DNA from 3 places in the Paenibacillus sp. ACRSA genome. Region 1 is predicted to be linked to each of the others. Evidence: predicted binding sites of a transcription regulator. Region 1 holds the regulator's gene; each other region holds the start of a gene.

Evidence for each region. The regulator Rex, encoded in region 1, represses fermentation and respiration genes when NADH is low (regulators of the CRP and FNR family bind a similar motif). The targets are predictions, from matches to a motif close to TTGTGAAATATTTCACAA.
Region 2: the regulator Rex is predicted to act here: its motif matches at 4,836-4,853, upstream of MH215_RS20760 (cytochrome ubiquinol oxidase subunit I).
Region 3: the regulator Rex is predicted to act here: its motif matches at 2,265-2,282, upstream of pflB (formate C-acetyltransferase).

Annotation. Positions count from the first base shown of each region.
Region 1 is NZ_JAKRNP010000001.1:200,778-208,626, reverse strand. It holds gene MH215_RS00920 (tetratricopeptide repeat protein) at 1-308, shown strand, start outside; gene dinG (ATP-dependent DNA helicase DinG) at 469-3,333, shown strand; gene MH215_RS00910 (redox-sensing transcriptional repressor Rex) at 3,536-4,189, shown strand; gene MH215_RS00905 (amidohydrolase) at 4,176-5,480, shown strand; gene MH215_RS00900 (hypothetical protein) at 5,516-6,043, shown strand; gene MH215_RS00895 (hypothetical protein) at 6,387-6,914, shown strand; gene MH215_RS00890 (AAA family ATPase) at 6,907-7,849, shown strand, end outside.
Region 2 is NZ_JAKRNP010000007.1:291,738-299,586, reverse strand. It holds gene cydC (thiol reductant ABC exporter subunit CydC) at 1-572, opposite strand, end outside; gene cydD (thiol reductant ABC exporter subunit CydD) at 569-2,386, opposite strand; gene MH215_RS20765 (cytochrome d ubiquinol oxidase subunit II) at 2,402-3,415, opposite strand; gene MH215_RS20760 (cytochrome ubiquinol oxidase subunit I) at 3,415-4,779, opposite strand; gene MH215_RS20755 (DUF3221 domain-containing protein) at 5,156-5,503, opposite strand; partial or broken gene MH215_RS20750 (GNAT family N-acetyltransferase) at 5,573-5,869, opposite strand; gene MH215_RS20745 (Rrf2 family transcriptional regulator) at 5,930-6,349, opposite strand; gene MH215_RS20740 (DsbA family protein) at 6,568-7,194, opposite strand; gene MH215_RS20735 (FMN-dependent NADH-azoreductase) at 7,214-7,849, opposite strand, start outside.
Region 3 is NZ_JAKRNP010000001.1:385,125-392,973, forward strand. It holds gene pflB (formate C-acetyltransferase) at 1-2,183, opposite strand, end outside; gene adhE (bifunctional acetaldehyde-CoA/alcohol dehydrogenase) at 3,050-5,662, opposite strand; gene MH215_RS01835 (Crp/Fnr family transcriptional regulator) at 6,088-6,801, shown strand; gene MH215_RS01840 (hypothetical protein) at 7,014-7,724, opposite strand.

The DNA of each region.
Region 1 (7,849 bases):
GGATTGTAGCCGACTATCCAGATAGTGCATTGACTCGTTATTATCTGGCGCTTGCTCATCTCAATTTGGAACAAAATACAGAGGCATTAGCACACTTACATCGTATATTGCGACTTAAGGGATCACCACGTCTAAAGGGGCTAGTCTGCAATGCCCTTGGATGTATTGAAGCCAAGCTTGCGAATCCACAAGGAGCATGTTCGTTGTTTGCACAGGCGCTTCAGCATGACCCAACGTTGACCGAACCACTGTATAATATGGAAGCTTGCAGGCAAAACAAAGGACAATTGCAATTCGGAATTGGCTGACTGCAATGGGATAAAAAAATGGAGTAGCCAGCATGAAGACGGTGTTTCTTCCTCGGGGATTACGGAGGAGGCACCGCCTTTTTTTGTCAGTTAATTTTCAAACGTCCTTTTTTTTGCTATGCTGTAACATAGACTGGAATGGAAGGGATCGTACATTGCAATGAAATTTGCCGTATTGGATTTCGAAACAACCGGCACGCAGTCCGACGGTGAAATTATACAGGCCGGACTTGCCATCATAGATCATGACTACAGCATATCTCAAATATATAGCTCTTATGTGAATCCGGGCGTACCGATTCCACCGTTTATTACGGGGTTGACTGGTATTACCGAAGAAGATGTTGCGGACGCTCCTTCATTAGAAGAGATGATGATGGAGATGGTTCCACTGTTGAACGATGTCGTTCTGGTTGGTCATAACGTCGCATTTGATTTTCATTTTCTTCAAAATGCGTTAGACCGTTGTGGATATTTGCCATTCACAGGACGAATTTTGGATACCATTGATTTTCTCAAAATCTCATTTCCTTCACTTAGCTCCTACCAGTTAGGATATGTATCGACTGAATTCGGATTTGAGCATGACCGTCCGCATCAGGCGGATAGCGATGCGTTAGCTACCGCGCATGTACTGCTGAAGTGCTTGGATGAGCTACGGGAATTGCCACTTATTACGATTCAGCGTTTGTCTGACTTGTTTGCACCAGAGGATAGCGATTTCGGTTGGTACCTCGATGGTATGCGAAGTGAGAAGGAAGCTGAACCTATTCAGGACCTGGATGGACACACCTATTATCGCCAATTAGCGCTTAATGTGAGTGATTGGATGGACATTGGTGCTCCACGCAATGAGTTGGAGGGTAATCCGCTGGATGGTGTCAGTTTTGAGCAATTCATGGATCAGGTTCGAAGCAATCTCAGAGATACCCTGGATCACTACGAGGAACGGGAAGCACAGACTTTAATGTTCAGCAGTGTGAGACAGGCTCTGGATGAAGAGAAGCACCTGCTTATTGAAGCAGGTACGGGGACAGGTAAGTCTCTGGGGTATCTGTTACCAGCCATTTATGAAAGTGTGAAGCAAGAACAGAAAGTGATGGTGAGCACTCACACCATTAATCTGCAGGAGCAGCTTAGAGAACGGGATATACCAATGCTTACTGAAGTTGTACCGTTTCCGTTTAAAGCTGCTGTATTCAAAGGTCGGGGTCATTATTTGTGCCTGCGCAAATTCGAACACAAAATCAACAAACGTGAATTTGCTACACCCAAAGAGGACTATTTCACAGCAGCACAGATGATTGTTTGGCTTGCTCAGACAGAAACAGGGGACGACGAAGAACTGAACCTGAGCGCGCGTGGTGGGGACTTCTGGGAGACGGTTCAGAGCGAGTCCGAATCCTGCCTTGGGCGATCTTGTCCATGGTTCCGCAAATGTTTCTATCACCGGGCGAAGCATGAAGCAGGCTTATCAGATATCGTAATTACGAATCATTCCAAATTATTTACCGATGTGAAGGCAAGTCATCAGCTTCTTCCTGCGTATGAAAGTCTTGTTATAGATGAGGCTCATCACCTAGAGGACGTAGCAGGTAAACATCTAGGCTTGCATATGAAATATTTCACGATGGTTCATACACTCACACGTCTATTTAAAGATAGCCGTAACGGTCAGTTGCCTATGCTTCGCTCCCAGCTATCAAGCCATGAAAAATCAGTACAATGGGGTTCAGCTATTGATCAGATGTTCCCGCTTGCTGTTGAAGTCAAGGACATGTGGGACAGATTGAGCGAATCTTTATTTAATCTTCTTCCTGAGCGTAGCGATGCTTCCCCAGGGGAGACAGGTCAATTCTCTCTTCGATTGAAGCCGTCGCAGAAACCTGATAAGTGGCAGGCGCTTCAAGAGGATGAGAATCAAATTTACGTAACGTTAGGTGACTTGATTCGTAAGGGTGATAAGCTGTTACTTGAGATCAAGGAAGAACAAGATGACTATCAATCCGATAGCTTGATTACGGATATTACAGGCCTTCTGAAGGATCTTGCCCTACTCAAAGAGAATCTACGTTTCTTCATGCGTATGGATGATGTCAATACTGTTTATTGGATGGAAGCAAGTGGACAGTTCCGAAGTAAATCGCTACAGCTCTATGCGGTTCCTGTAGATGTCAGCGCACAACTGAAGGAATTGTTCTTCGACAAAAAGAAAAGCGTTGTTCTGACTTCAGCTACACTTTCTGTAGATAAGTCATTCCAATTTATGATTGAGCAACTAGGATTGCAGGAAGCAGCAGACCATAACCGTCTGCTTACGTCCTTGCTACCGTCTCCGTTCCGTTATAGGGATCAGGCCTTGCTTGTTATTCCACGTGATTTCCCAAGTTTAAAAGGCAGCGTAGGGGATGCACACTTTGTTGATATGTTGGTGCATTCATTAGCCGAAACGGCCATTGCGACACGTGGACGAATGATGGTGCTCTTTACGTCATATCGGATGCTGAGACAAGTGTATGATCCGCTCAAGGAAGCCTTGGCGGGTAACGATATCTCGCTGCTCGGTCAAGGGGTGGATAGTGGTAGCCGTTCGAAGCTCACACGCCGCTTCCAAGACGCCAAGGCAACAGTACTTTTGGGTACCAGCAGCTTTTGGGAAGGTGTAGACATTCCAGGGGAAGCACTCACTTGTCTTGCAATTGTTAGATTGCCATTCCAGCCGCCTAATCATCCATTATTGGAAGCGAAAAGCGAGCTGTTGCAACAACAGAAGAAAAATCCATTTATGAAGCTATCTGTGCCACAAGCTGTTATTCGTTTCAAGCAGGGCTTCGGAAGACTTGTACGGACAGCGAAGGACAGAGGCATCGTCATTGTATACGATACACGGGTCATTGAAGCATATTACGGTAAGTATTTCTTATATTCGTTACCAGGCCCCAAAATGGAGCATATGCTAACCGAACAGATGGTTCCACGAATTCGTGAGTGGTTAGACCAGCCTACTGATGAGGCTTCGGAATAGGGCTATACGCGCAAGCGTTGCACCATGATCACAATTAGTTGTAAAATTTATAAGATTCAATAATTGAGAAATAAAGATTACTGCTATCATAATGTATATCATTGAGGCATCCTGTCCACGTAAACCGTGATTTTGTATGGCATGCAGGGTGCCTCCTATTTAATCTATCTACAGGGTCACATTGGTAAAGGGGAGTAAACGAATGAAATCAGATAAAATATCAGAAGCTGTCGTGCGGCGTTTGCCAGTTTACTTGCGTTATTTGAGTGAATTGAGTCAACGTGAGGTTACTACGGTTTCTTCTCAAGAACTAGGACTACGCTTGGATCTTAATCCAGCTCAGATCCGGAAGGATCTAGCCTATTTTGGTGATTTTGGTCGCAAAGGGATTGGCTATGACGTTTCCTACTTGATCGAAAAGATTCGTCACATCCTGAAGATCGATCAGCAAATCAACGTGGCATTGGTTGGTGCGGGTAATCTTGGACACGCCTTGTCTAATTACAATGCATACTTGAAAGATAACATGAAGATTGTTGCCGTGTTTGATGCCTACGGTCCCAAGATTGGCACTCAGATTAATAGCTTGAAAGTTCAACCGATGAATGAATTATCAGAGTCTGTCCAAAAGGATAATATTCGTATCGGCATAATTACAGTTCCAGATACAGAAGCTCAGAATGTAGCTGATCAACTGGTCGAGTCGGGTATCGAGGCTATACTTAATTTTGCGCCAACGATCTTGAAAACGCCGCCGCATATTCGCATTCACCATGCTGACTTTACGACGGATCTGCTCAGCCTTGCTTATTACCTGGAGAATGGAAAGGACGACGAGGAAGATGACGACAAATAAATGGGTTATTCATAACGGCAAATTTGCAGTAAATAGTGGTTTGGACTGGAAAGTGGTTCAAGGTTATATGGTTGTGGAAGATGATAAGATTGTGCATATTGGTGAGACACTGCCGGAAGGGGACGAGAGCCTGCCCAAAGTGGATGGGAAAGGACTTCTTTTCCTACCGGGTCTGATCAATACGCATGGTCATGCGGCAATGTCACTACTAAGAGGACATGGAGATGATCTAGCGCTGCAGGTATGGTTACAGGAAAAAATGTGGCCAATGGAAGCCAAAATGACAGCTGAAGATGTGTACTGGGGATCATCCCTATCCGTGTTAGAAATGCTAAAAGGCGGAACTACGGCTTTCCTCGATATGTATGATCATATGGATCAAGTGGCTAAAGTGGTAGAACAATCCGGTATTCGCGCTTCTCTGGCTCGTGGAGTTATTGGTCTGTGTTCAGAAGAAGAGCAGATGCGTAAGCTGGAAGAATCGGCTGCATTTGCCCGTGAGTGGCATGGACAAGCGGATGGCCGTATTACAACGGTTATCTCACCGCACGCTCCATACACATGTCCGCCGGATTACATAGAGAAGCTTGTACAAGTTGCGCACGACTTGAATCTGCCTCTGCATACACACATGTCAGAAACGATCCGAGAAGTGGAGCAAAATGTGACTGATTATGGACTTCGTCCTGTTGCTCATCTGGAGAAACTGGGATTCTTCTCCCGTCCCTCCCTTGTTGCTCATGCGGTACACCTGAATGACGAAGAAATTGAAATTTTGGCTCGAAATCATGTTGCAGTTTCCCATAATCCGGGTAGTAACTTGAAGCTTGCTTCAGGTGTCGCTCGTGTACCGGATCTTCTGAAAGCTGGTGTAATGGTATCCTTGGGAACCGATGGCCCTGCAAGCAACAACAACCTGGATATGTTTGAAGAGATGAGACTGGCAGCTCTGATTCATAAAGGCGTATCGGGTGATCCAACAGCTGTACCAGCTGGAGAAGCTCTTCTGTTAGGAACGGCTTATGGCGCCAAATCTATTTTCTTAGATGATACAGGGTTATTAGAAGAGGGGATGAAGGCAGACTTTATCGCCCTTAACATTGAACAAGCTCATTTCTATCCGCATACGGATCTAATCTCACATACCATCTATTCAGCTTCAGCGAAAGACGTGGAGCATGTATGGGTGGATGGTAAACAAGTGATTAAACACGGCGAATGCCTCACGATGGACGAAGAGCGCATCTTGCGTGAGTCTCAATCGGCATTTAATGGTTTGCTTGCCCGTTAATCATGCAGCGTTTTAGAGGAAAGGAAGTTCGGCTTTTGAAGAGAAAAAAGAAGTGGATCTGGATATCGTTGCTGGTTCTAGTTCTGCTCCTGTTTGGACTTCAACGTTATTATGTCTATGTCACTCAGGATCAGCGCAATGAAGAAGCTATGGCTATTGAAGCTGCACAGCAGCAAGACATTACGTTCACTCAAGATATTCGTAAGTATGTCTGGGGAGGTAAAGAGGGCGCAGACAACATTTATTGGACCTTTCTAGGTAAAAATAAGGACAAGCAGGATGTTCTCGTATGGGTGAAGTTCGACAATACAAACAAGCCGGTAACAGGCTCTAATGTAGTGCACAGTGAACTGGTTCAGAATGGCATGTCTGAAACCCAGATTCGCAATCGATTTAGCTCAGAGGTACCGGGTGGAGAAATAAAGCGTATTATGCCTGGTGTTGTGAACGGAATCTATGTATGGCAAGTGTATTATAATGATGATACCCACAATTATTATCGTTTCTATCGATTTAGCAATGGGGAACAGGTAGATTTGGTCTACACTTTACCCAATAGCTAGCCTACGCTACAGTTGGACAACATTACATTTTACTAAAACTATAATGAGGTCTAACTCGTTTAATACCATAAAACACCAAAGTACCGGCAGATAATAGCAGACTGCACGGTTCTTTGGTGTTTTTGTCATTCTATTGGATTTGAATAGTTAAAATTAATAATTTATTCATATTTTAGCCTTCGAAATTGTATATACGATGTGATATACTCAGATATGTATTCAACATTACATGATGAATAAACAAAACAAATAAATCCTGTTAATTACGACACAGGACTTTGGTTGCAAATTTTATTAACGCCTACAGGCTATAGTATAGGCCAAATTTGGGAGGGAAACTCATTTGAAGCTAAAAGTATTACCGATTGCTTTAACTGTCGTCATTTCTGCCGTCCTGTTGTTTGGAGGTTGGTTTGTGTATCGCCAAGTGGCCATGCAGAATCCAATCGAAAAAATGATTACCCAGTATGATGGAGTCAATGATGTTCATTTAACTATTAACCGCAATAGCGTACAAATGAAACTTGATCTTGAGCCAGACGTTGATTTGGGGAGATTAGTTCAATATATTCACAAAGAAGGACAGACCCTTATTGGCAATCGTACTCTTAAACTTGACGTCATTGATCACTCCAACGAGGCATTAGAAAATTGGTGGGGTGATGCGATGTTCACCGTAGCTCAAGCGATGGAAAACAAACAATATACCGAGATCACACCAACGCTGTCTAAGATGGCTACCAATGGAATTAAAGTAAATACCGCTATGGATGATAATAACGTATACGTTAGTCTACGAGATGGAGACGCAAGCAAGTTTATTATTCTACCACGTGTGCCAGGACAGATAGGAGTGTGGCCAAATGCCTAAGTGGACTAAAGAAGTTGTAATTGGATTTGTTCCAGTGCTAATTATCTTTCTTGCTTTTGTGGGTGTAAATATCATCCCAATTTTGTTTGCTGTATTGTTGGTCGGCGGATTGCTGTTCATGATGCAGATGCGTGGTGGCATAACCGTTGGGGCAAGTCAAGAGCGTAAACGGAAGAAAAAAGGGCCATCCAAGCTGACATTTGAAGAAATTGGTGGTCAGGATAGTGCCAAGCAAGAATTACGAGAAGCGCTAGATTTCCTTATTCGGCATGAAGAAATTCAAAAATTCGGGATTCGCCCACTGAAAGGTATTTTGCTCACAGGGCCTCCGGGAACAGGTAAAACCTTAATGGCCAAAGCTGCCGCTCACTACACGGATTCCGTATTTGTCGCTGCATCAGGTAGTGAATTTGTGGAAATGTACGTCGGCGTCGGTGCGGGTAGAATTCGTGATTTATTCCGTGATGCAAGAACGCGTGCAACCAAAGAAAATAAAGAAAATGCTATTATTTTTATCGATGAGATTGATGTCATTGGTGGTAAGCGTGAAGGTGGACAACAACGTGAGTACGACCAAACGTTGAACCAACTTCTGACTGAAATGGATGGAATCTATTCATCGGAAACACCTCGAATCTTAGTGATTGCTGCAACGAACCGCAAAGAAATGTTAGACAGTGCATTGACTCGTCCGGGACGTTTTGACCGTCATATTCAGGTGGATATGCCTGATAAGAAGGGTAGAAAGCATATCTTGGAACTGCATGCGGTTAATAAGCCTATAATGACGGATGTAAGCCTTGAGAAGACGGCTGAAGAGTCTTATGGGTTCTCTGGAGCACAACTTGAAAGTGTGATGAATGAAGCTGCGATTTACGCGATGAGAGATGGATTGTCTAGTATCGAACAGCGTCATCTGTCGATGGCAATTGACA
Region 2 (7,849 bases), on a different contig from region 1:
TGCTGGCGCACACGACCATGTATTTTACGCTGCCCCAGCAAAACAATACCCGGTACAACAAATGCCGTAATTAACATGCCCAGCATGAGCAAGCACGCAACCCAGAGCGAATAAACGGATGTAAACAGTACGGTAGACAAAAATACCATAACGACGATGATCGGCGGATACGCAACACGCAAAAAATAATTTTGCAAGCTTTCTACATCGCCAACGATCCGCGCAAGCAGATCCCCGCTTCGGTTTTTATTCAATATGCCTGGTGTTACGGGAATGAGCTTGGCAAAAAAGGAGGTGCGCAAACGGCTCAACATGGAGAACGTAGCTCTGTGTGAGTACAATCGTTCCCCATAACGGCTCGCCGCTCGAACAAAACCGAGCAGTTTGACCATGGAGGTAAGTACAATCAAGGTGTAAAGCGGCGGCGCAAATACGGTTTGCGCGATCATATACCCACTGGCGGAAAAGAGACCTACACCTGCTATGCCTGCAATAAATCCACCCAAAATAGAGAGTAAGATATCCTTGCGCTCCTGAATCATGGCCTTGGACATCATAGCTAGTTCATTCATGTTAACCCTCCTTTTCGTTGAATATGAACCATCTCAGCATACTGAGGTAGTCGCTCTAGCAGTTCTTCATGTGATCCGGAGTCTATTAATGCACCATTCTCCATGAATAAAATGCTGTCCGCCTGTTGAATTGTATATAATCGGTGAGCTACGGTAATCATCGTTGCCTTCTCTGTCAGGGATGCAATCGAACGTTGCAGTATTCGCTCCGTGTGAACATCTAGTCCCACCGTTGGTTCATCAAACAAGATGATAGCCGGTCGTTTCAGAAAAGCACGTGCAAGAGCAAGCCGTTGCTTCTCCCCGCCGGATAATCCCCTGCCTCCTTCGCCAACATAGGTATCCAGCCCTTGCTGCAATTGGGCAGTAACAGCACTAAGTCCTGCCTCCTCAGCCGCTTGTTCAATGTCGGCTCTGGATGTACTCATTCCCGTACCAATTGCAATATTCTCAGCCAACGTGCCTGCAAAAATATACGGATGCTGTGTGATGTAGCTAACCTGCTCGAACCAGGCGGCCTCATCATATGTGGACAATGGACGTCCATTAACCAGAACTTCTCCTGACGTCGGTTTTAATAATCCGGAGATGAGATGCAGCAGAGTCGTTTTACCTGAGCCGCTTTTGCCAACAATTGCGATATGCTCTCCTGGTTTAATGGAGATCCTCTTCGCCTCAAGTTCAAATGAATCCGGTGCATACCGAAATTGTGTATTGATTAGATCCATAGACGGTGGCATAGGCATCAGCATGGGATGTTCAGTCAATAATGAATTCGATTGAGCCTCAACCATCACATCGGTAACCTCACTCTGAGGTGCTGCCTCTTCACTATTAGTCTGTGCACTCGTCGTATTCGTGTCTGCAAGCATTTGCTCGACCTTACGAATCGCTCCCATACTGGTTCTACCGCTATGAAAAGCGGTTCCTGTATTTTTCAGCAGGCTGTAAAACTCGGGAACAAGCAACAACACCAGAAAGGCCGTGTGGAACGTCAGCGCCTTGAACACTAGCAACTGAATAGCCAGCTCAAGAGCGACAATACCGATGCCTAACATGACGATCGACTCCAGCATGAAGGTGTTCGTAAACGCAATTTTCAAAATGCCCATTGTTGTATCACGATACCCCAGGCTGCTGCGTTCAATCTCATTATGCTGACGATCAGCCTTACCAAATATTTTTAATGTAACTAGTCCTTGAAGCGAATCCAGGAATGTACCGGAAAACTCAGCTAGTTGCGCATATTTTTCCTCAGACTTGTTCTTGGTCTGTAATCCGACCAAAATCATAAATAAAGGGATAAACGGAGCTGTGCAGAGCAAAATCCACCCCGTATTAGCATGTTGGGTAAATGCAACAACTAAGATCAGAATCGGAATGATTGCTGCCTCCATCATGCGCGGCATGTACTGACTGAAATAACTATCCGCCTCATCTACCGCATCCAGCGCAACACTGACCTTCCCTCCCGTCTGTCCGTGCAGGGTTGAAGATATGGAAGCATGGGTCAGGTTTTGCAGCACCTTAGCTCGCATATGCGTCTTGGCCTGGGCAGCCATATGCAAGCCGACCTTTCCATTGCCGTACGTTAATATCGTGCGCAGAGCCATGACAGCCAGCAATATACCGAGCAGCATAGCTATTGATGCAAAGGAAGCTTTCTCTACAAAGATTCGCTGGACTGCTTCAGCCAGCAATGTAGCCTGGCTTATAATTGCTATACCCAGTGCCAGAGACATAAGCGCAAGGAGAAGCCTGCTTCTTCGATGTAACGACATTTGCTGGGCAATCAGACTCGATTTCCTTTTCACAGTACGCTCCTCCTTTTATTTTTTCCCTTTGACGTAATCCGCATCGAACAGAAAAAGCTTGAAGACCAGAATAAGAGATGGAATCAACAAGCACAGCCCCCCGATAAATACAACGACAAGTGCGAAGCCCATGGCTGGTGATGTCGCGCTACTCTGAATCGTGATATATGGATCAAGAATATAAGGATATTGACCAATCCCGTAAGCGAAAAAGGCACAGAAAAATTGAAGCATGATGCAAATAAACGCAAGTCCATATCTACGTCCGTTATACAGCAGCCACATGGCAACCATGAAGAAAGCAACGGAAAGTGCAAGCAACCACCACAGATCCATCATATTTTGAAAATGGCGCTCATTGTGTTGACCCAAATATATGAATGCAGTCAGTGCGAGAATGATGGTCGGTGTACTCCAGAACAAAGCATAGTTCCGCATCAGCTTAAGAGCCCCTTGATCCTCTGCCCGTGATGCATAAAAGGTTAGAAACGATCCGCTGATAAATAGGACAGAGACAATCGCTAGTCCAACGATGCTCCACGATAATGGGTTGGTAAACAGCGCCCAATAGTCCAGTGTAACGGTCTCGCCTTGTTTCAAAATAAATCCGCCTTCCGACAATGTCAGTGCCACGGACAGCGATGCAGGAATAAGCAGACCTGTAGCTCCGTATAAGAACAAGTACACGATATTGTTTTTGGAACCATAATTCTCAAAAGCATAGAACGAGCCACGAATGGCAAGCAGAATGATGGCAATACTCCCTGGCACGATCAGTGCGGCGCCATAATAGGAAGCTGTGTCCGGGAAAAACCCGACAATACCGATGTAGAAAAATACAAAAAATACGTTGGTAATCTCCCAGACCGGCGATAGATAACGGGAGATCAGACGATTAATCAAGTGATCCTGCTTCGTCAAACGAGCATAGAAGGCAAAAAAACCTGCTCCGAAATCAATAGAAGCTACGATGAGATAGCCATACAAGAACAGCCAGAGTACCGAAATTCCGATTAATTCATAACTCATCAGGCATGCCCTCCTTGATCCGCAGATTGATCCTGTTTCGCCTTCAGCCATTTCTCCATCTCAAGATCAGCAGGATTATTGTTAAACAAACGTCTTAATACAAGAACACATATAACACCGAGCACGATGTACAACAGTAGGAAAACAAAAAATAATACTCTCACACTTGGTGATGAAGTAGCCGCTTCTTCCACCCGCATATATCCTCGAATGATCCATGGCTGTCGTCCCACCTCTGCATAGAACCAGCCCATCTCAACGGCAAGAAACGCAAGTGGAGCACTCAGCGCAACGAGGCGAAGCATCCATTTGTTGAACTGATTACGCTTCTTCCAGAACACCAACAGGAAATATAGACTGGAGATCGCAAGTAGGGCGAATCCAATTCCGGCCATCACGTCGAATAAATAGTGCACCAGCAGTGGCGGATGTTCATCCGGTGGAAATTCGTTCAGCCCCGTCACTTCGGCATTAAAGTCTCCAAAGGCGAGAAAGCTGAGCAATTTAGGCAAATGAAGAGCCCCTATAATCTCATGTTCCGCGTTCAGCCATCCGAGTAAAATTAAATCTGCGCCGCTCTCTGTCTCAAAATGCCATTCTGCTGCAGCAAGCTTCTCAGGTTGATGTTCAGCCAAAAACTTGGCAGATACATCTCCAGCAAGTGTGTTCAGCAAGCTGAATACCAAAACAACAGCCATCATCAGATTCAAGCCTTTCTTGTGGTACGCAGAAACACCTTTTCTCAGCATGGCAAGGGCAGCAATCCCGGCCAGTAGAGCCGCTCCCGTCAAATAAGCTGAGCTTAGCACATGGAATACCTTGGAGAACGTTGCTGTGTTCAGCATCGCTTGCACAGGGTTAACCGCGATGAACTGGCCTGCCTCCATGATAAATCCTTCAGGTTGGTTCATGAATCCGTTCACGGTTGTAATAAAAACAGCCGACATACCCGCTCCGGCTACAACCGGGATGGTCAGCAACCAGTGAATATACGGGTTTTTTAATCGATCCCACGTATACAGATAAATGCCTAGGAAGATCGCTTCGAAGAAGAACGCGAACACTTCCATAAATAATGGTAATGCAATGACATTCCCGGCTAGTTTCATGAAATTCGGCCATACCAAGGCAAGCTGTAGAGATATCGCTGTTCCTGTCACGACACCTACCGCCACGGAAATGACAAATCCTCGTGACCACCTTTTCGCCATAAGTATGTAGTGGTTATCCTTCTTCCGAATGCCAATGAACTCAGCAATAGCAATCATTAGAGGCACACCTACACCAAGTGTTGCAAAGATCACGTGAAATCCGAGTGTTAAGCCTGTCACCAGCCTGCTCCATAACACCGTATCTAACTCCATACCTCTGTCACCTCCGTTTTCATTCTTTACTAAAAAGCTCAATCCACAGATAAAGTACGAGAAAAATTTCACATATCAGGACACAAGGATGCATGGCGAGATAATCAACATGATTAATGCTTAAATTATCCTACTCTCGCAGTCCTATACATCCCATGCCAATATATAAAATTATTATATCTACAATTGTGAATGATACAATTGCAGTCACTTCCTTGACATGAAATAGACAAGGAACAGTCACCCCTTTTCAACTAATCTATGAAAATAAACTAAATTACCCTTTAGAGCTATTGACTTGTTTATCAGCAGGGCTTGGCATATCTCTGAAGCACAAAAAGGCCGCTAATCATAGGATTAGCGGCTCTTTACACGTTTACTTCACTCGTTCAACTTTGGTTGCTTTCCCTTGTATAGGGTTGCTCTCTTCATACATACCTGTTGTCCATACCCTTACTTCGTCACCAACTTCAGCGTGATAATTAATGCCTGAAGTGACAAGTCTATACTGTTGCTCAGCATGATCACTCGTGGTAACAGCTATCGTTATCGTTGACTGATCTTTTGCCAGAATGACTGCTTCAAAATCTTCTTTTGCCTTCACTTCATTTTGAATTGGCTCATTATTGGTATTCATGTTGTCATGATCAGGAGCAGCCCCGCATCCAACGAGTACATACGATAACAATACTACAACCGAAGTTAAACTTAGTATCCTTCTCATCTTCATACCCCCAGAATAATCTGCTGATATTAAGTTCGACTTAAGGCATCTCCACTTAGTTTCATGATTCTAGAAATTCATATAGAATCGACATGCCTGCAAGTTAATATCTTGTGTATCTAGCGTTAGGCCTTGCATTCCTTTGGACATAGCCCACTTTCTAGCCCTATCTAGCAGTGCAGTTCCGATCCCTTTACCTCTACTATCCTCCAGGACAATAAGCCGATCAATAGATGCATACTTCATTTCATCGTTTGAACTTAATCGTATATGCCCCAGGCATTTCCCACTGGAATAATACATAAATGCTACACTGTCTTCGCTATCAATATACTCCTCAAGCTCATTGTGTTCGGGATAATGAGACTCATACGTTTGCTCAAAAAGCCCCTCGCGATGATTCCACTCCCCATTCTATCCATCCGACTACTTATCCAGATCAAACACTATATCTTGCAACGTTACGTTTTCAAGTACTTTTTCTAGTGCTCTTTGTGCCAATGAAAAGATAGGTTCGATCGTTCCTTGAAGGTTCTTACCAACGGGACAATCAGGATTTGGTTTCTCTTGGATATTGAATAGATTATTATCATTCACTGCATTTACTGCTGTGTACACATCAAATAATGTGATTTCACTTAGGTCTCGTGCGAGTGTAGCCCCTGCTTTTCCTCGGGTTACATGCACTAATCCGGATTTTTTTAACATCCCCATCACTTTACGAATGATTACAGGGTGTGTATTAACGCTGTCTGCAATCATCTCAGATGAGTTATTTCCTTCTTTATTAATCTCCAACAACGACAGTATGTGTATTCCTATATAAAACCGAGAACTTACGGACATGTTTTCACCCCAGTGTTACAAAAATAAGTGATTTACGAATGAACTTTTCTAATTAGTAATTCTAAGAAAGCTATAATAACATTCTAACATCTATTGAGCATGTTACAATGAGTCGGATTTTTTTTAGTCGCACGTATATATAAGTCTATCCTATATAAAAGCTGGATCAAGCAAAGGGGGAAATTCGCCTGATCCAGATGTTGTTAAATACAATGAAATTAAATCAATTGAGCATAATTTTCTTCTAACTTATCAGCGGTCATAGCACCGCCGCCTAGGTTATACAGGATATCACCTTTTTTCAAGAAAAGAGTTGGGTAACTTCTCGCACCAAGGTTGCTGGCTGCTACGAATTCTTGCTGGACAAGCTCTCGTGTCTCGGGAGTTATAATGCTGTCGATCACTTTCTGCTCATCCAGATTGAATTGTTTGGCAATGTCTTGATACGTTTGTATATCACTGAGACTCTTACCCTCGTAATAGAATGCTCGCTGCATTGCAGCTGCTAGATACACTGCTTGTTCTGGTGCCAAGGAACGTAATGCGGAAAATCCAATAGCCGCTGCCTCACTATCCATAATAAATGTACCGTCATGTAGAAGTTTATTATACGCAGCGCCAAACTCCACACCAGTAAGCTGTGCAATTCGTTTATTAGCTTCCGGAATATGTGGATATGCCGCCATCGCTTGACTCCGTTCATCGATAAAAAGACCACCCGACAGTACTTCAATCGGTAATTCTAAATGATTTTGATGAAATGCTCGCAGGCTATTCGAGAACCCATAACACCATCCACAATAAGCATCCCACACATAAATTAGAGAAACTCCCTTACTGTCCATATTTCACAACTCCCTCATTTTAGAATGTTCTAGCCAGATCTTTCGCCCGCTCGATAGCATTTTCTTTGATCTCTTGTGCCTTGTCCTTCGCTTTATTGTGTCCTTCAACAAACAGACCCTCGAACGATGGTACTCCGAAGAATTTCATGATGACTTGAAGGTGTCGGTGTCCCATTTCAAGTTCATCCGCGGGACTGTCAGAGTAAAAACCACCTCGTGCTTGAATATGAATTGCTTTTTTATCCGTCAGCAAACCAATAGGTTGTCCCTGTTCTGAATAACGGAACGATTTACCCGCTACAGAGACAGCATCAATATAGGCTTTCATCACTGGAGGATATGAAAAGTTCCAGAAAGGAGTAACGAATACATATTTGTCTGCCTCGATAAATTGATTCGACAATTCTGCTAGACGCTTCACCTTCGCTTGTTCATCGCTTGAGAGTTGAGCAAATTCAGTTCCAGAGCGCAGCTTGCCCCAGCCACTAAAAACATGTGCATCAATATGAGGGATATACTCGTTGTACAAATCAATGTTCACAATCTCGTCTTCAGGATTAGCTTCCTTATAAGCCTCAATAAATGCATTACCAACAGTCAGGCTATACGATGTGGACTCCTCAAGAGGATGTGCGGTAATAAAAAGTACTTTTAT
Region 3 (7,849 bases), 180 kb from region 1:
TATCCGGATACCCGTACAGTAAGCTGTGGATAATTTTCCGGGTGCTCCATCGCATCCATCAATTGCTGACGATCAAACACGTTGACGTTTAGGTGATGGGCATTCTGACCAAAGTATCCATCCATCATAGCAGTCAGATTAGATTTACGCGTATTCTCCTCTTTACCCAGTGCTTTTGGCACAATGGAAAAGGTGTTAGAGATACCATCAAGGCTGTGTTCATAAGGCAATTTGGCTACAGAGCCAAGGGATGCCAATGCACCTTTTTTATCACGTCCATGCATTGGGTTCGCACCTGGTGCAAATGGTTCGCCTGCTTTACGGCCATCTGGTGTAGTTCCTGTTTTCTTACCGTAAACTACGTTGGAAGTGATGGTCAGCACGGATTGCGTTGGTACCGCATTACGGTATGCTTTGTGCTTACGAATCATGCCCATGAAGCTCTCAACCAGCTCAACAGCAATACTATCTACGCTGTCTTCATTGTTACCGTAACAAGGGAATTCTCCTTCAATTTCAAAATCAACGGCAATGCCTTGTTCGTTACGAATCGGTTTTACTTTGGCATATTTGATGGCGCTGAGTGAATCCGCTGCAACGGAGAGACCTGCAATACCACAAGCCATTGTGCGAACAATGTCACGGTCATGCAATGCCATTTCGATCCGCTCGTAGCTATATTTATCGTGCATGTAATGGATGACGTTAAGGGTGTTCATGTACAGCTTCGCCAGCCATTCCATCATCGGTTTGAAGCGTTTCATAACTTCATTGTAATCCAGCACTTCGCTTGTAATAGCAGGGAATTCAGGCCCTACTTGTGCTCCGGACTTCTCGTCACGACCACCATTGATTGCATACAAGAGAGCTTTTGCAAGGTTCGCACGTGCTCCGAAGAATTGCATTTGTTTCCCGATCTTCATTGCAGATACACAGCAGGCAATACCGTAATCATCACCATAGATCGGACGCATCAGATCGTCATTCTCATATTGGATCGAGCTCGTTTCGATAGATACTTTACTGCAGTATTCTTTGAATGCTTCCGGCAGTTTAGTAGACCAGAGTACAGTCAAGTTTGGTTCCGGTGCAGGTCCCAGGTTATGCAGCGTGTGCAGGAAACGGAAGCTGTTTTTCGTTACACGTGTCTCACCATTTACAGACATACCGCCGATGGACTCAGTCACCCAAGTTGGATCTCCACTGAACAGTTCGTTATAGTCCGGCGTACGCAAGAATTTCACGATCCGCAGCTTCATAACAAAATGGTCAACCAGCTCTTGAGCCTGTTCTTCCGTCAGAATACCTTCTTGCAGATCACGTTCAATGTAGATATCCAGGAAGGATGATACACGTCCCAGTGACATTGCAGCACCATTCTGCTCTTTGATCGCTGCGAGGTAACCGAAGTACAACCATTGGAACGCTTCTTTTGCTGTTGTTGCTGGTAAGGAAATATCGAAACCGTGCATTTCGCCCAATTGTTTCAGTTCTTGCAGAGCACGAATCTGTTCAGACAACTCTTCGCGCAGACGGATAACATCTTCATCGATAACATCTACTTCCAAGGCGTTCAATTCGCCTTTTTTGTTACGAATCAGGAAGTCCACTCCGTACAATGCTACCCGGCGGTAGTCTCCGATAATCCGGCCACGACCATACGCATCTGGTAAACCTGTAATGATCCCTGCTTTACGCGCTGCACGCATGTCAGAAGTATAAGCGTCGAATACACCTTGGTTATGTGTTTTACGAATGTTTGTGAATATATCAATGACGCCTTGAGGCATTTCGAAGCCATATGCCTCACATGCATCAATCATCATGCGAATTCCGCCGAATGGCTGAATGGAACGTTTGAATGGAGCATCGGTCTGAACGCCGACAATTTGTTCTTTGGATTGATCCAGATAACCAGGTTGGTGAGAAGTAATCGTCGCAGGCGTATTTACGTCTACGTCAAGGACACCACCGTTATCCCGTTCTTTTTTGGTCAGATCAGATACGATATCCCACAATTCTTTTGTATTCTGGGTTGCACCTTCGAGAAATGCTTCATCTCCATAATAAGGAGACAAATTGTGTTCCAAAAAGTCATTCACATTAACGGTTTTAGTCCAAGTTCCTTTGGTAAAGTTTCTCCAGCCTGTTTGTTGTTTGACATCTTTTTCGATCACCGACATCGTAATCCCTCCACTAATTTGGATTTCTGGACACATAACATGCTGCGTCTTCGTATCATTGTGTGTCCAGAGCCGCGATTAATGTGAATTGTTTCACATAAACCGGAACACGTTCTCTCTACTTGGGAACCGGAACCGCGGAATGAATGTTTTTCTTACATTTTCAGTATACGTCGTGGCGATTTCACCATCTGTGATTTTTATCACAAAGTCAGTGAACTTACTCACTCCACCTGCAATGTGTCATGTTTAACCGCGGGATAGTTCACACTGGCCACTCCGCTGACAGAACAACCTTCCGATCGCTGTTATTCCCGGATTTTACGATTTACCTTTTCAAAGGTAAAAATCCGGGAATAAAGGCGAGCGCTTCGCTTCTTCAGGTTTTTTCTGTCCTCTCCGCTAACGTGTGAACGGGTGGTTCAAACTGCCACATCACGGATTCCGTGTTGCATTTTTCAAAAGATTGGCGGCTCCTCTTCGATCTGGAGCCGAAACATGAAGTGATTATGTTCCTGAAAAAGCAGGGGCTTTGCTCCTCTGTTTTTCTGCCCATTTCCTCTTCTTTGTGAACCATTGGATCCAACTACCACATCACGGATTCCGTATTGTATCTTTAAAGGGCTGGGGCGGCTCCTCTTCGATCTGGAGCCGAAATTTTAAGTGATCAAGTTCCTGAAAAAGCGGAGGCTTCGCTCCTCCGTTTTTCTGCCCACCTCCTTTCCCTCCCAACCTTTGGTTCTACCTGCTACAGCACAGATTATGTGTTCCTCTAAACATACGGCAATCGGGGCTCCCCATTGCGGGGAACCCTGAACCTATTTGCCCCTCCTCAACAAGCTGTTGCATGTTTCGGAAGGTTATTATTATTCGAATTTGCCGTAGAATGCGTTGCGATATACATCTGCAAGTTCTGTAACCAACGGTAGTTTAGGATTCGCAGTTGTACATTGGTCTTCAAAGGCACGATCAGCCAGGTAATCTACATGTGCTTCGAAGTCTTTTGCATCGAATCCAATTTCTTGGAATGATTCCTCGATACCCAATGTTTTGTTCATTTTACGAATAGCGTTGATTAGGCTGGTAACCCCTTCTTCGGTTGTGCGAGCAGGCAATCCGAGAATGCGGGCAATTTGGGCATATCGTTCATCTGCCACAAAGTGCGAGTATTTCGGGAACGATGCAAATTTGGTCGGTTTTTTCGCATTGTATCGAATAACGTGTGGCATCAAAATCGCATTGGTACGTCCATGGGCTGTATGGTACTGACCGCCCCATTTGTGCGCCAAGCTGTGGTTAATACCCAAGAATGCGTTGGCAAATGCCATACCGGCAATCGTTGAAGCATTATGCATTTTCTCGCGTGCCAGTTTGTCGCCTTGTAATGCTGATTGCTCCAAGTACTGGAACACGAGTTGAATGGCTTTGATCGCTAACCCATCTGTATAGTCATTCGCCATAACGGATACATAAGCTTCAATCGCATGTGTCAGTACGTCCATCCCTGTGTCAGCTACAGCTGTTTTGGGCAGCGAGTATACAAACTCAGGGTCTACGATTGCCACGTCAGGAGTCAGCTCATAGTCAGCCAGTGGATATTTGGTGTTTCCTAGATTTTTATCCGTGATAACAGCAAATGATGTCACTTCCGATCCTGTACCCGATGTTGTTGGGATCGCTACAAATTTTGCTTTTACGCCGAGTCTTGGATATTTGTAGATCCGTTTGCGGATATCCATGAACTTTTGCTTCAGATCGTTAAAGTCTGTATCTGGATATTCATAGAACAACCACATCGCTTTGGCAGCATCCATTGGTGATCCGCCACCGAGAGCGATAATGCAGTCCGGTTGGAAGCGACGCATCATTTCGGTTCCGCGATCTACTGTCGTTGTGGATGGATCCGGCTCAACATCCGAGAACACTTCAATGGCTACAGGCATTTGGCGTTGACGCAGATAATGCTCTACTTTCTCGACATAACCGAGCTTCACCATCATGGCATCCGTAATAATTGCAACACGGGTGATATCTGGCATTTTGGCGAGATACTGCGTCGCACCTTTTTCGAAGTAGACCTTGTTCGGTACTTTGAACCATTGCATATTCACGGTACGGCGAGCCACCCTTTTCACATTGATTAAGTTGACAGCAGTTACGTTCGACGAAGTCGAGTTACGTCCGTATGAACCACATCCCAGTGTGAGCGATGGCATATTCGTATTGTAGATATCGCCGATTGCTCCGTGTGTGGAAGGTGAGTTGACGATGATACGTCCTGTTTGCAGGCGATCTGCAAATTTGTTAATGATTTCTTCATTGTTGGAGTGAATAACGGATGAGTGTCCCATACCGCCAAAAGCAACAACTTCTGCTGCACGTTCAATCCCTTCTGCTGCCGTTTTGACTTTGTAACAAGCCAGTACTGGGCTTAATTTTTCCGCAGACAATGGGAATTTGACGCCAACACCTTCGATTTCGGCAACCAAGATTTTGGTGCTTGCTGGAACTTCAATACCGCACATTTGAGCAATCGCTACTGCGGATTGACCTACAATCGCCGGGTTTACTGCGCATTTCTCAACATTAATGGCGCCTGCTGTCAGTTTGGCAGCTTCATCCTTGTTAACGAAGTAACATCCATTGGCAATCATTTTCTTTTTGACTTGATCAAAGATAGGCTCTTCAATAATGACCGCTTGCTCGGAAGCACAGATCATTCCATTATCAAATGATTTGGACAAAATCAGATCCGTCACTGCCTGATTGATATCCGCCGTTTTCTCAATAAAGCAAGGTACGTTACCTGGCCCTACGCCGAGTGCTGGTTTACCACAGCTATATGCCGCTCGCACCATACCTGATCCACCTGTCGCCAGAATGAGTGCCACATCGTTGTGGTTCATCAAGGCGTTGGTGCGATCCATGGATGGATCATCAATCCACTGAATACAGTCGGCTGGAGCACCATGCTTCACTGCGGCTTCAAGCAAGATTCGGGCTGCTTCGCGGCTACAGTTCTGTGCAGATGGGTGGAAACCGAAGATAATCGGGTTACGAGTCTTAATAGAGATCAGTGCCTTAAACATCGTCGTTGATGTTGGGTTGGTAACAGGGGTAATCCCCATGATGATGCCAACCGGCTCGGCAATTTTCTGGAAGTTCTCATATTCGTTATCTTCAATAACGCCAACCGTTTTGTCATATTTGATGCTATGGTACACATATTCTGTAGCAAATATATTTTTAGTGATTTTATCTTCATACACACCGCGGCCGGTTTCTTCCACAGCCATTTTGGCGAGCATCATGTGTTTATCCAGACCTGCAAGCGCCATTGCTTGCACAATTCGATCGATCTGCTGTTGATCCATGGACATGAATGCTGCGTGTGCTTTATTCGCTTTGTCAATTAACGTTTGAATATACTGACCTGCTGTCGGTTCTTTTGCTGGGGCGACCTCGTTCTTTACAGCCATCTCCCTCATCCTCCTAAAGGTTCGTATTATGTTGTCTCTCTTCTTTACATTCACATCGTATCATGGGACATGATTTAATTATGTGATTTTTTTCACAAAGTATTCCGAATTTAAATTTAGTTTCTTAATGTCTGCTAACAAGTACACTACTACGGCATTTCCAACAAGGATCTTTCAGCTACATACTAGCCCACAAAAAGTGAATTTAATCACAATGTTTGAAATATCGCCATTTTTGTTCCCTTTCTATCCCCCTCAAACGGTAAGATTAGGTATATACTGAACTTAAAAATTGAACCACCGCAATTTGTACCGTCCTTCCCGGCCGAGATGACCCCGAACGGACGGCAACCGTTTGCGGCGAACCACAAAGGTCATGTAAGCCACATGCAGCCTTTGACTGGAGACAAAGGGGAGATAGACTTATGAGAGACCAACTAGTCATTGAAAAACGCGGAAATACAAACTGTTTCTCGGACGCGAACTTTAACCATTTGCTTGTAACGATGAAAGATAGAACCTATCCCGAAGGAACTCATCTGTATTGGGAGGGCGATGTCTCTGACAAACTTTATTATATGAAAAGAGGCCGTGCCCAGATTACCAAGTCAACTGATGAAGGTAAAGAATTGATCATGTACATGTATCAATCTGGAGATATGATTGGGCAGGCTGATCCTTTCTTTGGTTCGAAACATACCTTCTCGGCAGAAGTGCTGGAAGACAGCGAAATAGGTGTACTAGAACATAAAGACCTGGAGATGCTGATTTGTCAACATTGTGACTTTGCCATTGATTTTATGAAATGGATGGGTATTCACCATCGACTCACCCAGACCAAGTTCCGTGATCTAATGCTGTATGGCAAACCTGGTGCGCTCTGCTCTACCTTAATTCGTTTGTCCAATTCTTATGGTGAATCACACGGCGATCATACCATCATCCACAAAAAAATTACGCATACGGATCTGTCCAATATGATTGGCGCTACCCGTGAGAGTGTAAACCGTATGTTAAGTGATCTACGTAAAAAAGACGCTATCGAATATGATAATGGCATGATTGTCATCAAAGATCTGAAAATGCTGCAAGGCATCTGTCACTGTGAACTATGCCCTAGCGAAATCTGCCGAATCTAAAATGACTAATCACCGTAATCCATTTCATAAATCATTAAAACGAGTTTTATGTAACTAGTTATAGATAAATTAAACCATTTCGATCTATATCTAGCCTTGATTTAAGCAGCTAAAGGTATTATGAAATTGATTCACCTACAATAATCCTAAATTTCAATATGTATATAAAAAAAGCCCAATCTTCTCGCTTTAGAAGATGGGCCTTTTGGTATTTAGGATGTCGTTAATTCAAGTTTAATCGCGTCACGTGGACTGAGCTTCATGTCCAAGCCATTATCCATCAATTCCTTATCATTTACCTTAATAACCCAGCGTTGATTCATTCGTGGGATGACATTTTCAACAGCAACCACATATTTGTTATTCTCAGACATTCTGACAACGCCACTGGACTTTAATACATCACGAACGGTGCACTCCTGAATATACACACCGGCATATTGCCGATTAAGATTTGGCATAATGTTGCCGCCGCTCACTTTGAGTAAAGTCGTCTGATACGCTACGCCCTCTCCTGTACTGTCAGCGGCTTTTACATATATTATCACTTCATCTTTGGCATGAAGCTCCATATTCCAATCTTCTGGATCAATATCTTTGCCATTCAATTTAACAGCCCAGATTAACGAGGAATCAAGCGAGACCTCTCCGACGGATTGAATTCGTTTTCCATCAGCCGTAAAATCAACAAGCCCACTGTTGGATAGTGCCTTCTTGAGCGTTAATCCTTCGCTAAAATCCCGTTTAATCGACTTGGTTGCATCCGGTAAAAAGGTACTGCCGTCTACGGCAACCGTAATGGAATTCGTAGGTTCGGTTTCCTGTACCACTGGCTGCTCCGAAGGCCGTGTCTCTGTACATCCGCTGAGAATAACTAAAATAAGTAGGCATAAGCCTATGAAACCGGGGATCTTCTTATTCATGTAGGTAACACCACCCTGCGTAAAATCATTCACCCTGTTGTCCATACCCTCTATTATGGCACAGAATCCAGCCAAAAAAAGTGTCAATGCCGTTACTTTTATTGGACAGCATGTGTATAAAGTGG